Regions from separate parts of the Paeniglutamicibacter sp. ZC-3 genome, predicted to be linked through region 1. Evidence: predicted binding sites of a transcription regulator. Region 1 holds the regulator's gene; each other region holds the start of a gene.
What was found. Region 1 encodes LexA, which represses DNA repair genes until DNA is damaged. Its sites were predicted from a motif close to TCGAACANNTGTTCGA; they were not measured.

Region 2: ruvA (Holliday junction branch migration protein RuvA) is a predicted target of LexA. The motif match lies at 2,555-2,570, and genes of this name have one in related genera.
Region 3: OIU93_RS05095 (DNA polymerase III subunit alpha) is a predicted target of LexA. The motif match lies at 1,706-1,721, and genes of this name have one in related genera.

Annotation. Positions count from the first base shown of each region.
Region 1 covers NZ_JAOYTG010000010.1:54,088-58,856, forward strand. The annotation lists gene hisH (imidazole glycerol phosphate synthase subunit HisH) at 1-567, opposite strand, end outside; gene hisB (imidazoleglycerol-phosphate dehydratase HisB) at 568-1,188, opposite strand; gene OIU93_RS11915 (histidinol-phosphate transaminase) at 1,302-2,423, opposite strand; gene OIU93_RS11920 (LysM peptidoglycan-binding domain-containing protein) at 2,536-2,922, opposite strand; gene lexA (transcriptional repressor LexA) at 3,211-3,930, shown strand; gene OIU93_RS11930 (ATP-dependent DNA helicase) at 4,048-4,769, opposite strand, start outside.
Region 2 covers NZ_JAOYTG010000003.1:89,621-94,389, reverse strand. The annotation lists gene OIU93_RS05025 (CapA family protein) at 1-321, shown strand, start outside; gene pdxT (pyridoxal 5'-phosphate synthase glutaminase subunit PdxT) at 457-1,128, shown strand; gene OIU93_RS05015 (YebC/PmpR family DNA-binding transcriptional regulator) at 1,131-1,886, shown strand; gene ruvC (crossover junction endodeoxyribonuclease RuvC) at 1,896-2,504, shown strand; gene ruvA (Holliday junction branch migration protein RuvA) at 2,628-3,248, shown strand; gene ruvB (Holliday junction branch migration DNA helicase RuvB) at 3,258-4,316, shown strand; gene yajC (preprotein translocase subunit YajC) at 4,492-4,769, shown strand, end outside.
Region 3 covers NZ_JAOYTG010000003.1:113,060-117,828, forward strand. The annotation lists gene OIU93_RS05095 (DNA polymerase III subunit alpha) at 1-1,574, opposite strand, end outside; gene OIU93_RS05100 (NAD(P)/FAD-dependent oxidoreductase) at 1,833-3,197, opposite strand; gene OIU93_RS05105 (hypothetical protein) at 3,340-3,651, opposite strand; gene OIU93_RS05110 (VOC family protein) at 3,856-4,296, shown strand; gene OIU93_RS05115 (AAA family ATPase) at 4,342-4,769, shown strand, end outside.

The DNA.
Region 1 (4,769 bases):
CAGGGCGCACAGGGGCCCGTTCTCGATCCCGGCAATGAAGGGAACGCCGTGTTCGGCCCAGGTGACTTGCGGCGGGACCATCTTGGGCTGGGCGACGTCGAAGTTCCATTCCTGCACCGCGTAGGAGTGCACGAAGTAGAAGCGCTCGTCCTCGATACCGGCAAAGAGCTTGCTTCCGGCCGGCGGGGTAACGGTGTTCCATCCCATGTGCGGGACGACCGGGGCCTTGAGCAGCTCCACGGTGCCGGGCCATTCGGCCAGTCCCGGGGTGCGGATCCCGTGTTCCACTCCCTCGTCGAAGAAGACCTGGTGTCCGACGCAGACGCCGAGCACCGGGCGACCGCCGGCGATGCGGCGTCCGATCCAGCGGATGGCACCGACGTCCTTCAGTGCCTGCATGACGGCGGCAAAGGCACCGACCCCGGGAACGAAGAGCCCGTCGCATTCCAGGATGTCCTCGGGCTTGGCCGAGAGCTTGACCTCGGCGCCGGCTGCCTCAAGGGCCCTGACGGCCGAGCGGACGTTGCCGGAACCGTAGTCAAGGACGGTGACTGTCTTGGCCGCCATCTACAGCGCACCCTTCGTGGACGGGATGGCGTCGCCGATGCGGGCATCGGGTTGCACGGCTTCGCGCAGGGCGCGGGCAAATGCCTTGAACTGGGCCTCGACGATGTGGTGCGGGTCGCGTCCGGAAAGCACCTCGATGTGGGCGCAGATCTGGGCGTGGAAGGTCAGCGCCTCGAAGACGTGCCGGGTCATCGACCCCGTGAAGTGGCCGCCGATCAGGTGGTATTCCTGGCCTGCGGGCTCGCCGCCGTGGACCAGGTAGGGGCGCCCGGAGATGTCGACAACGGCGCGTGCCAGAGCCTCGTCCAGCGGGGCATAGGCGGTGCCGAAGCGGGTGATGCCCGCCTTGTTTCCCAGGGCGGTGCGCAGCACCTCGCCAATGGTGATGGCGGTGTCTTCGACGGTGTGGTGCACGTCGATGTGGATGTCTCCGGTGGCGCGCACCGTCAGGTCGATCAGCGAATGCTTCGAAAGCGCGGTCAGCATGTGGTCGTAGAACGGGACGCCGGTGCTGATTTCCGAGCGGCCGGTGCCGTCCAGATCAAGTTCGACAAAGACGGAGGACTCGCTGGTGATGCGTTCGAGGCGAGCGCGACGACCCGTGAGTTTTTCGGCAGACATGCACATTCCTTTAGATCAGGCGTTGAGACGAGGATGTGGTGCGGCGGCTGGCTCGTGCGCGACCGGGCATTTCGTGAAATTCGCCCGCCGCGTCCAGCGCCACCCCACCAAGTTTAGCGTGAGTGCGTGTGAGGACCCTGATCGAGCAGTTCCTCGAGACGGACAAGGAATGCGGTGGTTTCGTCCTCGGTGCCCGCGGTGACCCGAAGGTGGCCGGGAATCCCGACATCCCTGATGATCACTCCGGCCTCCAGCAGGCCCTCCCAGATGGCCTTGGTGTCCTTGACTCCCCCGAAGAACACGAAGTTCGAATCGCTGGAGGCAGGGCGCAGCCCCATGCGCGTGAGCTCGTTGACGATCCGGTCCCGCTGGACCTTGATGGCCTCGACGTTGGCCAGCAGGATGTCAGAGTGCTTCAACGCCGCATTCGCGGTCGCCTGGGTGACCGCCGAAAGGTGGTACGGCAGGCGCACCAGGCGGATCGCGTCGGTGACCTCCGGGGCCGCGGCAAGGTAGCCGAGGCGTGCTCCGGCCAAGGCGAAGGCCTTGGACATGGTGCGCGAGACAATGAGCCGCTCGCGATCGGGCAGCAGGGACAACGCCGAAGGCGTCCCGGTGTGGGCAAACTCCGCGTAGGCCTCGTCAACGATCACGATGGCGTTGCTGGCCCGGCCGGCTTCGTAGACGGCTTCGACGACGTCGAGTCCCAACGCGGTACCGGTGGGATTGTTGGGCGAACACAGGATGACAATGTTCGGCGCGGCCTCACGAACCTGTGCCGCCGCATCCTCCGCCGAAAGTCCATAGTCCTCGGAACGGATTCCCGCAACGTAGGTGGTGTCGGTCCCGGCTGCCAGCAGCGGATACATGGAGTAGGTGGGAGGGAAACTCAGGACGGTGCGGCCCGGCCCGCCGAAGGCCTGCAGGATTTGCTGGAGCACTTCGTTGGATCCGTTGGCTGCCCAGATGTTGTCCGCTTCGAGCCCGTGGCCCAGGAACGCGGCAAGACGTTCACGCAATTCGGTGAATTCACGGTCGGGATAACGGTTCAATCCCACGGCGGCCGCGGAGACTTCTTCGACAATGGCGCGATGCACTTCCGCGGGTAGCGGGTGGGTGTTTTCATTGACGTTCAACTGAATCGGTACGTCAATTTGGGGAGCACCGTAGGGTTCGAGACCTTGAAGATTTTCTCGCAGGGGCAGATTTGCCAGGCGATTTAGCCGTTCATTCACGGGCCAAGTCTACGGCGGTGGCAGGTGGGGCCAAGAATCTTCGCCGGCGCAGAGGGTAATAATCGGTTCGCAATGCCTTGTATCGGCGCCCATGGGAGCGCCGGTGCGGGGGCTAGCTTCCGGTGGGAACGAAGAGTTCGGCACCGGGGTGCAGCACCGAGCTGTTGAGGTTGTTGAGGTCGCCGATCTGTTGAACCGCATCGCGGGGCTCGAGCTGCGGAGCGAACTCGCGGGCAATCCCCCACAGCGTGTCCCCTTCGATGACGGTGACGCTGACCGCGTCAACGCCCAGGGGCACTTCCGCCGATGCGTTGGCCGGGGAAAGGAACAGGCCCAGGAGCATCAGTGCTGCGGCACTCACCACGAAGATGGGAAGCCCGATCAACACGAACTTTCCGCGACGGGTGAGCCGCAGGGGTGCCAGCGTTGGCTGGGATTCGGGCAGATAGTCGTTGGATGTTACAAGGTGGAGCGGGGCCGAGAAAGCAGTGTTTGCCACGTCTTTGCCTTTCCTCTGAATTCACGTGGTCGGCCGGGACCCTCGGGCGCCGAGTCGAACACGTGACGATTATTCGAACGCATCTTTCGAACATGTGTTCGTAGTGCGTATCTTATTTCTAGCACTTTTCGACGACACGTGTCCAGATCTGTTCGAACAAATCTTTGAAAGCAGTGACTTTGTCTACTAGGATGTCGGTTGTGAAGCGATGTATTTACTACATCAACCCACACCGACAATTTGCGGCACGCGCGGGCAACCGGCGACGATCGGGATGAGGCATTGACAATGACGACCGAACAACGAACCCCTCGACGCGACGCGAAGAGCCTGACCATTCGCCAGAAGAAGGTCCTGGAGACCATCCAGCGCTCCGTGAGCAGCAACGGCTACCCGCCGTCGATGCGTGAAATCGGGGACGCCGTGGGACTTGCCAGCCTCTCGAGCGTGACCCACCAGCTCAGCCAGCTCGAGAAACTTGGCTACATCAGGCGCGATCCGCGCCGCCCGCGCGCCATGGAGATCCTGCTGCCGTTGCAGCTCAAGAGCGAGGCCAAGCTCGAGGTGGTAGAGGGCCAGTCGGATCTCAGGGCAGCCAACGGCATGAACGTCTCGGAACTGACAACCTCCGCGGACACCGCCATGGTCCCCCTGGTGGGGCGCATTGCCGCCGGCGGACCGATCCTGGCCGACCAGGCGATCGAGGACGTTTTCGCCTTGCCGCGCCAGCTGGTGGGGCATGGCGAGCTCTTCATGCTCAAGGTCAGCGGCGACTCCATGATCGATGCCGCCATCTGCGACGGCGACTGGGTTGTCGTGAGACGCCAGCCGACGGCGAACAACGGCGACATCGTCGCCGCTTTGCTCGAGGACGAAGCCACGGTGAAGACCTTCCGCCAGCGCGATGGCCACACCTGGCTTTTGCCGCAGAACTCCCGATACGAACCGATCCTTGGTGACGCCGCAACCGTCATGGGCAAGGTCGTATCGGTCATGCGCTCCGTCTAGGTCCGCAGCCACTACTCATCCCGCAACACAGCGAGGGCCGATCATCGGATCGGCCCTCGCTGTTGTTTGCGCACCCTGCACATCTCCCGCGACCGGGATGCCGTCAAGGCAACGTACTCAGCCCTCGCTGAGCCTTTCGAGCGCGGAAATAACGGTGGCCTTGTTCGGTGTTGCCCACAGCGGTGGCAGGGATGCCCGCAGGAACGTTCCGTAGCGTTCGGTGGCCAGGCGCGAGTCGAGCACCGCGACCACGCCCTTGTCGTTGACCGAGCGGATCAGGCGGCCCGCACCCTGTGCCAGACGCACCGCCGCATGGCTTGCGGCCACGGCCATGAAACCGTTTCCGCCGTGCTTGGCGACATCGCGGCTGCGTGCCGAGGAGAGCGGATCATCCGGACGCGGGAACGGGATCTTGTCGATGATGACCAAGCGGCAGGCGTTGCCCGGCACATCGACGCCCTGCCACAGCGTCATCGTCCCAAAGAGGCAGGTATCGGGCTCCGCCGAGAACTGGTCGACCAGCGCCTTCATGCTGGACTCGCCCTGGCACAGGATGGGGATGTCCAGGCGTGCGCGCAGGATCTCCGCAGCGTCCTCGGCCGCGCGGCGGGAGGTAAACAGCGCCAGCGCCCCGCCGTTGGAGGCCTTGATGAGATCCTCGATCTCTGCCAGCGTCTCCTGGGACATTTGGCGCCCGGGCTTGGGCAGGTGCTTGGCAACGTAGAGGATGCCCTGCTTGGGATAGTCGAAGGGACTGCCGACGTCGACGCCGTTCCAGGTCGGCGCCCCGTCCCCCACGAGGCCCAGGGATCCTGCCACGGGCTCGAAGGCTGCACCGA
Region 2 (4,769 bases), on a different contig from region 1:
CACCAGGGCACCTGGATCGTCTACGGACTGGGGAATTCGGTGGCCAAGCACGCAACCAGGACGGTGCTGAACCAAGAGGGCCTCACGGTGAAAATGCAATTCGTGCGCACCGGGAAAAGCTGGAGTCCCGGGAAGCTGGCGTGGGCACCGCACATCATGAAGCAGGACCCGCTGCGGTGGTGCGCGCTGCCCGCCGCCGACGGGGAACCCTGCACCACCAAGCGCCAGGACAGCGCCTCGCTCAAGCGCACCACCGACACCGTGAACTCCATGAACGCACGCACCGATGGCGCGAAAATGTGGTCGTTGCCACAGCCGTAGCCGTCCGACGCGCCCGAGAGCGTCATCAAAATATTGCCGGAAGGCCGCCCGGGTTTACGCTGAGCTGTCCACGTGCTCCATCGCGGTGCGCCGGCCACCCACCATTGATTTCCACGAACCAGAAAGTGATCCACGATGGCGCCACGTATTGGGGTTCTTGCCCTGCAAGGGGATGTACGCGAACACCTGGCCGCACTTGATTCACTGGGCGCGCTGGCGTTGCCGGTGAAGTCCCCGCGCGAGCTGGCAGACCTTGACGGGTTGGTCATTCCCGGCGGCGAATCAACGGTGATCGACAAGCTCTCGCGCATGTACGGCGTGGCCGAGGTGCTCAAGGCCAGGATCGCCGACGGGTTCCCGGTCTACGGGTCGTGTGCCGGAATGATCATGCTGGCCGACACCATCGCCGACCCGACAAGCAACCTCAAAGGCGAACCCCAGCAAAGTTTCGGGGGAATCGATATGGTGGTCAAGCGCAACGCCTTCGGGCGCCAGGTCGACTCCTTCGAGGTGGACCTGGCGATCCGCGGGCTCGAGTCCCTCCCAAGCCAGGACCCGAACCGGGTGACAGCACCGGTGCGGGCGGCATTCATCCGAGCGCCGTGGGTCCAAAGCGTGGGTGAAAAGGTGCAAGTACTGGCCAAGGTCCCCGCCGAAAACACGCCTTTGGGCGCGGATGGGCTTCGGGTGGATAGAATTGTTGCAGTACGTTCGGGAAATTTGCTGGCGACCTCCTTCCACCCAGAGGTGGGCGGAGAGCGTCGGATCCACGAACTCTTTATCCAAATGATCAGAGGAGACGCGTAAGCATGTCCGGCCACTCCAAATGGGCTACCACCAAACACAAGAAGGCTATCCTCGACAGCAGGCGTGCCAAGTCCTTCGCCAAGCTGATCAAGAACATCGAGGTCGCCGCCCGCGCGGGCGGCGCCGACATGGCCGGAAACCCGGGCCTTGAACTTGCGGTATCCAAGGCCAAGAAGACCTCGGTCCCCAGCGACAACATCGATCGCGCCATCAAGCGCGGCGCCGGCCTGACCGGTGAGGTCATTGACTACACCGAGATCATCTACGAGGCCCGCGGCCCGCAGGGTTCGGCGTTGCTCATTGAGTGCCTGACCGACAACAAGAACCGCGCTGCCTCCGAGGTCCGCCTGGGAATCACCCGCAACGGTGGATCGATCGCCGATCCCGGATCCGTGGCCTACATGTTCACCCGAAAGGGCGTCGTGGGCTTGCCGAAGAACGGCCTGACCGAAGACGACGTGCTGATGGCAGTGCTCGACGCGGGTGCCGACGAGGTCAAGGAAGCCGGGGAATCCTTCGAGATCCACTCTGAACCCACCGACCTGCGCGCCATTGTTGCGGCACTCGAGGAAGCCGGCATCGCCTACGAGAGCGACGAAATCGAATTCGTTCCCTCGATGCAGGTGGAACTGGATGCCGACTCGGCCCGCAAGTTCCTGAAGCTGGCCGACGCGCTCGAGGAACTGGACGACGTCCAGAACGTCTACTCGAACGCCGACATCAGTGCCGAGGTCATGGCAGAACTCGAACAGGACTAGTCCTTTTCCATGCCCTTAAGAGTGGTTGGCGTCGACCCCGGACTGACCCGTTGCGGTCTGGCCGTGGTCGACGTCGAACCCAACCGCCGTGCCACGCTCATCGACGTGCGCGTCGTTGGAACCCCGCCGGGCACACCGCTGGATGCGCGCCTGCTGGCCATCGCCGACGGTATCGATGCGTGGCTTGACGAGCACAAACCCGATGTGGTGGCCCTTGAACGGGTCTTTAGCCAGCTGAACGTGAGCACCGTGATGGGCACCGCCCAGGCCTCGGGAGTCGTCATCGTTGCCGCGGCACGACGCAACATACCGGTGGCGCTGCACACCCCCACCGAGGTCAAGGCCGCGGTGACCGGCTCCGGAGGAGCCAACAAGGACGCCGTGGGCAAGATGGTGGCCAAGATCCTGCGCCTTGACGCGCCTCCGTCGCCCGCCGACGCGGCAGACGCCGCGGCCCTGGCCATCACGCACGGCTGGCGCGGTGCCGCATTCGGTGCCGCCGGTGCCGCCGCCTCCGCCTCGGGCTCACGCCCCGCAGGCGGGTCTTCGGGGCTGACCCCCGCCCAGCGCGCATGGATCGCCGCCGAAGCGAAGGCCCGTTCGGTCAAGGCCCGGTAGCCCGGAGGGCGGCGCCTCCGCGGGAGGCGCCGCCCGAACCTGTAAGCTGTTCGTAGATATATTCGCATGGCTGGCGTGTTCGACGAACTTCCGCGCGGCCCGGTACCACGGAGGAACGCCCACATGATCAGTACGCTGCGAGGAGTGCCGCAACAGGTCAACCTGAACAATGCGGTCATTGAGGTCGGCGGCTTCGGCATGCTGATCCAAGCCACCCCGCAGACGCTGGCCACCTTGCAGGTGGGCCGCGAAGCGCTGGTGCACACCTCCATGGTGGTGCGCGAGGACTCGATGACGCTCTTCGGCTTTGCCAGCGGGGACGAACGCGAGGTCTTCGAGGTCCTCACCGGGGTCTCGGGCATCGGGCCGCGCACCGGCCTGGCGATCCTCTCGGTGCACACCCCCGAAGAGGTCCGCATTGCCGCGAGCACCAAGGACACCAAGGCCTTCACCAAGGTCTCGGGCATCGGACCCAAGGGCGCCGAGCGCATCGTGTTGGAACTCAACGGCAAGCTCGTCCCCACCGGGGCCCCGGTGCCGGCAGGCAGCCCCGTGGCCGCCAGGTCCTGGGAACCGCAGGTCCTCGAGGCGCTGACCGGCCTGGGCTGGACGGAGAAGGATGCGGTCAAGGCCCTGGACGCCCTGACCAAGAACGACCCGCAAATCGTTGCAAGCGGCAGCGTGCCGGAAATCCTGCGGGCGGTGCTGCGTTCCCTGGGGCGTGGCAACCGGCCGGGAAACTAGGAGTAGGCCATGGCAGAAACCGGTGCGTTGACCGACGCCGGCTCGGAACCCGAGGAGCGGGTGCTCGAGGCGGCGTTGCGCCCCAAGAACCTGGACGACTTCGTTGGCCAGGCGCGCGTGCGCCAGCAGCTTTCGCTGGTGCTCGAGGCCTCCAAGATCCGCGAACGCACCGCAGACCACGTGCTGCTCTCGGGCCCGCCTGGCCTGGGCAAGACCACGCTGTCGATGATCATTGCCGCGGAGATGAACGCGCCGCTTCGCATCAGCTCCGGCCCGGCGATCCAGCATGCCGGCGACCTGGCCGCCATCCTCTCCTCGCTCACCGAGGGGGAGGTGCTGTTCCTGGACGAGATCCACCGGATGAGCCGCCCGGCCGAGGAAATGCTCTATATGGCCATGGAGGACTTCCGGGTCGACATCATCGTGGGCAAGGGTGCCGGCGCGACGGCGATTCCGCTTGAGCTTCCCCCGTTCACCCTGGTCGGTGCCACCACTCGCGCCGGGTTGCTGCCCGGGCCGCTGCGCGACAGGTTCGGCTTCACCGGCCACCTGGAGTTCTACAGCGTCGAGGAACTCGAGCTGGTGCTGCGCCGCTCGGCGATGATGCTCTCGCTGAAGGTCAACTCGGCGGCGTTCTACGAAATCGCCTCCCGCTCGCGCGGCACCCCCCGCATCGCCAACCGGCTGCTGCGCCGGGTGCGCGACTGGGCGCTGGTGAACCGGCTCGAAAGCATCGACGCCCGCGCAGCCTCCGCCGCCCTGGACATGTACGAGGTCGACGCCCGCGGTCTGGACCGCCTGGACCGTGCAGTGCTCCATGCCCTGTGCACCAAGTTCGGCGGGGGACCGGTGGGCCTCTCGACACTCGCGATTGCCGTCGGCGAGGAGACCGAGACGGTGGAGACCGTCGCCGAGCCGTTCCTGGTCCGCGAGGGCCTCCTCGGGCGAACCCCGCGGGGCCGCATCGCCACCGCGGAGGCCTGGAGCCACCTGGGACTCCGGATGCCCGCCGATGCCGTATTTGCCGGGCAGGCCAGCTTCGAGCTCGACGCTGACGACGCGGAATAGGTGCCGGCCAATGCCCCGCGCCGGCGCGCGCCAGGATTCAGAGGACATTCGCAGGCCAAAACGCCTGCGCGGTCGGGGTTTGGCCAGAAAGTCCCTATAGTATGGAAAAGCCCACCGGCTGCGCAATTGCGATTGTGCGCGCCGTTGACCATGACTTAGAAACAGGTATTATCTCGTGACCGAAAACGTTTTGGCCCAAGCCGCTGCCGGCGGAGCGGCCCCGTTCGACCCGACCATGTTGATCATGCTCGCCGCCTTTGGCCTGCTGATCTTCATGATGATGCGTGGCCGTAAGAAGGCGGCCAAGGCGCAGGAGGAAATCCGCTCCAATCTTGCCCCGGGCGCCGAGGTGATGACCCAGTTCGGACTCTTCGGCACCATCTCGAGCATCGACACCGATGAAAACAAGATCGTCCTGGAGGTATCCCCGGGCAGCTTCGTCACCGTGCACTC
Region 3 (4,769 bases), on a different contig from region 1:
TCGAGCTGTTTTTCGGTGCCGAGGCGGTCGGCGAAGGGGGCGAGTTCGGGTTTTTCCTCCAGGGCTTCGCGGAAGGACGAGGCGGAGAAGCGCCAGAGCTGCTTGGCGATCACGTCGATGTCTTCCTCCTCCATGCCAAGGGCCTGGCCGGCGTCGCGTACAGCCCCCCTGGCGCGGTAGCCGTTTTGCATGCTCATGAGGCTGACGCGTCGGTGCCCGAAGCGGTCGAAGATCTTTTGGTAGATGTTGTGGCGTTGGGCGGATTCGACGTCGATGTCGATGTCGGGCAGGGTGGCGCGGTCGCGGGAGAGGAAGCGTTCGAAGAGCAGGTCGTGGGCCAGGGGGTTCACCTGGCTGATGCCGATGAGGTAGTTGACCAGTGAGGAGGCGCCGGACCCGCGGGCGGCGGAGCGTATCCCCATCCCGGTGATCATGGAGCTGACTTCCGCGACGGTGAGGAAGTAGGGGGCGAAGCCGAGGTCGGAGATGGTGGACAGTTCGGCCTGGAGTCGGTGGCGCAGCGCGGGGTCGTTGGCATCGGCGGGGAGCAGCCGGGTGATTCCGGCTTCCGCGCGGGCGGCGAGTTCGCTGTCGGGTTCGGCGGTGATGCCGATGATGTGTGCCTCGGGGACCACGGGGATTCCCCATCCGGTGTCGGGGACCGGGTCGATCCGTGCCCAGTCGGCGAGCGCGGCGGTGTTGCGCAGCAGGGTGGCAGCCAGGGTGGAGTCGGAGGCGTAGCGGGCGATTTCGGTGGCGAGGTGGTGCATGTGCCCGGCGGGCTTGAGCCAGCCCTGCCCGTTGGGTTGGATGTCGTTGAGGGTTTCCAGGGAGCTCAGCGCCCGCGCGGAGTCCAGGACGTCGGCGGTTGCAGCCCCGTCGGGGTCCGTGTAACGCACGGCGTTGGTGAGGATGGGGGCGATGTCAGCGGAGGCGGCGCAGCGCAGCATGCGGATGGCGTGTGCGGTGCTGAGCCTGTCCCCGGGGTTGTTCAGGTGGGTGGTGATCTCCACCCGCAGTGCCTCGGGCCCCAGCAGGCTGCGCCAGGTGTGCAGGGCGGTGCGCGCCTGGGAGTAGTGGCGGTGTCCGGTGGCCAGGCCGATGTCGGAGCCCGGCCCCAGCAGGATGGTCAGCAGCACCTCCCCCTGCGGGCCCAGTGCATGGGTGGCCAGTTCCTCGCGGGTGATGCCGATGTGGCCCTGGGGCGCAGCCGTCGCCGGGGCTTTTTGGTGTGCTGCGGTGACCAGGCGGCAGAGTGCCGCGTACCCTGCGCCGTTGTCATGCCCCCTGGCCAGGGCGACGATGCGTCCGGCCGTGCGCATGGGCAGGGGCTTGCCGTGGGCGGCCCGGGGCGGTGCGGGTTCAAGGATGGCAAGGTCCACCCCGAGGATGGGGTCGATTCCGTGCTCGATACAGGCCTTGAGGTGCTTGACGCTTCCGTAGAGTCCGTCGCGGTCGGTGATGGCCAGGGCGTCCGCCCCGTCGGCGAGCGCCGCGGCGACAAGGTTCTCGGGCCAGGAAACCCCGTAGTGTGCGCTGAAGGCCGAGGCGACGTGCAGGTGGGTGAAGCCCATGCCGGTGTGCCCTCCTTGCCTGTTCCCGCTCCTCCACCTTTGTTCCATGCGCCCCGAGAGGGGGCCTGGCTGTGTTTGGGCTTGGGGTCCGGGTGGGCACCGCGCCCGCTGGAGGGATGACACCATCATATTAGAACGTGTGTTCGATTCAAGTCCCGGAACGACCCCACTGCGCAATCACGGTGGACAGGCAACCAGATCCCGCCACTGACCTGTGGCGGGATTATTCCGGTGAGAATGCCCACCCCGGCCCCGGGGCTAGATCCCCTCGGCGGCCCCGAGCCTGTCGAGGGCCACCAGATAGGCCTCGGAATAGCTGGGGAACTGCGGCACCGCGTCGCGCAGGACCCTCAGCGGGGTCTCGCCCCTGATGGCCATGGACGCCTGGTGGATCCATTCGCTGGCCTGCGGGGCAATGGCCCAGGCTCCGACCAGGACCCTGCGATGCCGATCCACCAGGATGCCAAGGTCCCCGTGCGGGTCTTGTTCGTAAGTCCACGGCCGGGCGATCGCCTCGGGCAGGTTGACCTGGATGGACACCGCGTCGATCCCGCGCCCCTCGGCCTGTTCGCGAGTGAGGCCCACGGCGGCGATTTCCGGGGCAGCGAACACCACGCGCGGGATCCCGTCATAGCTCGCGTTTCGGTCCCCGCCCAGGATGCAGTCGGCGACGATGCGCCCCTGGTACTTGGCCACGTGGGTGAAGGGCATGATCCCGGTGACGTCCCCGATGGCCCAGAGCCCCTCTGCCGCCCAGCAATGCTCGTCAACCCGCACGTTGCCGCGGCCATCGAGGGTCGCCCCCGCCGTGGCCACATCCAGGCCCTCGGTGCGCGGGGTGCGCCCGGTGGCGAAGATGACGGCGTCGGCCACGACCTCTCCGCCTTCGCGCAACGCCAGGATGCTGCTTCCATCGTCCCCGCGCCGCCCGACGGCCACGGAGCTGTTGGCCATGACCTTGACCCCGCGCTCGCGCAGGTACCCTTCGGCGAGCGCGGAAACCTCGGGCTCCTCGCGACCCAGCAGCCGCGCGCTGCGATTCAGCACGGTGACCTCTACCCCGAATCCGGACAGGAAGAACGCCGTTTCCAGGGCCACTGCGCTTCCGCCCACGATGGCCACCGAGTGGGGCAGCGTGTCGAGCGTATAGACCTCGCGGTTGGTCCAGGCGGTGATGTCGCCGATCCCGGGGAAGTCGGGAATTGAGGGCGAGGTCCCGGTGGCGATGATGATGTGGTGTGCCAGGTATTGTTCCCCGTTGGCCACCACGTGCCCGGGACCCGAGATGGAGGCCTTCCCGCGCACCACCGTTGCCCCGCGCCGGGAGTACCCCTCGGCTTGGGCGCTGTCATCGAGGTGTCGAGCCATGTAGTCGCGGTAGTCCCTGGCCTTCTCCCAGTCCAGGGTGCTCGAGGAGGCACCCGCGGCGCCGTCGGCCTCGATGTTCACCTCAGGTCCACGCAGGATCGTCTTGGAGGGAATGCAGGCCCAGTAGGCGCATTCCCCGCCAATGAGTTCGGATTCGAAGACCACGACCTTCTTGCCGGCGGTCAGCAGCCGATCGGCAACGACCTCGCCCCCGGGGCCCATGCCGATGATTGCCGCATCGAATACTTCTTCCATCTGAGCACTCCCGTGGTTAGGTTCCTCGCGGCCGCCATCCAGGCGCCTGCTCCCTAGCCTTGCACCTCGCCCCTCCAACAACCAGAGTCCACGGCCGCGAACCCGGTGACCGGCGCGGGGTCTTGTGGTCCGATCCTTCGCACTAGGCGCTCTCCCGGTAGGCCTCGGGCATGCGAATGATGCGCCAACGGCCGGTCTCAACCTGCCGGGAAACCTCAAAGGTGCGCAGCGGCCCCACGCCGGCGAGCTTGACCTGCAATTGCCAGACCTCATAGTCCACGAGTCCCGGCCCGCGTCCGCGTTCGGCGCGCAATTCCTCGGTCCACCATTTGCGCCGCTCGAACCAGCGCACCGGCTCGGCCGCCAGCTTGTATTCCCGACCCTGCCAGCGCAGGCGAATCGGCACCCCCGCCGGCGTGCAGTCAACTTCGATCGACTGGGTAAAGATTCCCATTCGCTCGCCACCTTCCCCTCGCACAAACGTGCCCGTTGCCGCCACACCCCGAAGAGGTGGGCGGCGGCAGCGGGCCACACCCATGCACTGAACCATTTTATTAGAAACTTTGTTCTATACAAGAGGAGACTAGAACGCATGTACGACGATTTGTTGTTTCGGGGCCCTATTGCCCGGGTCTCACGTGGGCCTATGCTGGGGAGCATGACTTCAAACACGCCTCCGGCCATCACTGCGCTCACCCTTGGCGTGCGCGACGTCCAGCGCTCACGCGACTTCTACGTCACGGGCCTGGGCTTCCGCGAAATCAACTACATCCCCGGCGAGATCCTGTTCGTCCAGGCCGGGTACGGGCTGATGCTCGCACTGTGGAACGTCGAATCCATGCCCGGCGAATACGGGGAAGTCGGGCACGGCCCGCTGGCCCCGCCGCTATCCGTGGGGCACAACAGCGCAAGCGTCGAGGAGGTCAACGAGCTCTACGCCAGGGCACTTGCCGCCGGCGCGACCTCGATCGGCGCACCGACCCTCCGGGAGTGGGGCGGCACCAGCGCCTGCGTGGCCGACCCCGACGGGTTCCGCTGGGACTTTGTGCACAACCCGTCCTTCGCCATCGACGACGACGGAACCGTCACCGGTGTCTAGCCGGCACCGATGCACCCCCCTCACCGCTGAAAATTCCGGCCGCCCGTGAGACTCTCCAACCTGCCGATCCGCCGCATCGCCGAAGACGGGCTTTCCCCCGCGCCCCGCGACCAATGGCCCCACACCCTCCCGCCGGTGCGCCAGCTTCTCGACCAGGGTCTGGACTTCGGTCCGGCCACCATATTCGTGGGCGAAAACGGCTCGGGAAAGTCAACCCTGGTGGAGGCCGTCGCCCTCGGCTACGGACTCTCGCCCGAGGGCGGCTCCACCGGCGCACAGCACAGTACCCGGGTCACGGAATCGGGCCTGGAGCGGCACCTGCAGCTGGTCAGGAACGTCGGCGCGAGCCGGCGCGGCTACTTTCTTCGCGCCGAAACCATGCACGGGCTTTACACCTATTTGGAAGACAATCCCTCCATGCGGCGCAAGGACCCGGAATTCCACACCATGAGCCACGGCGAGTCGTTCCTCGA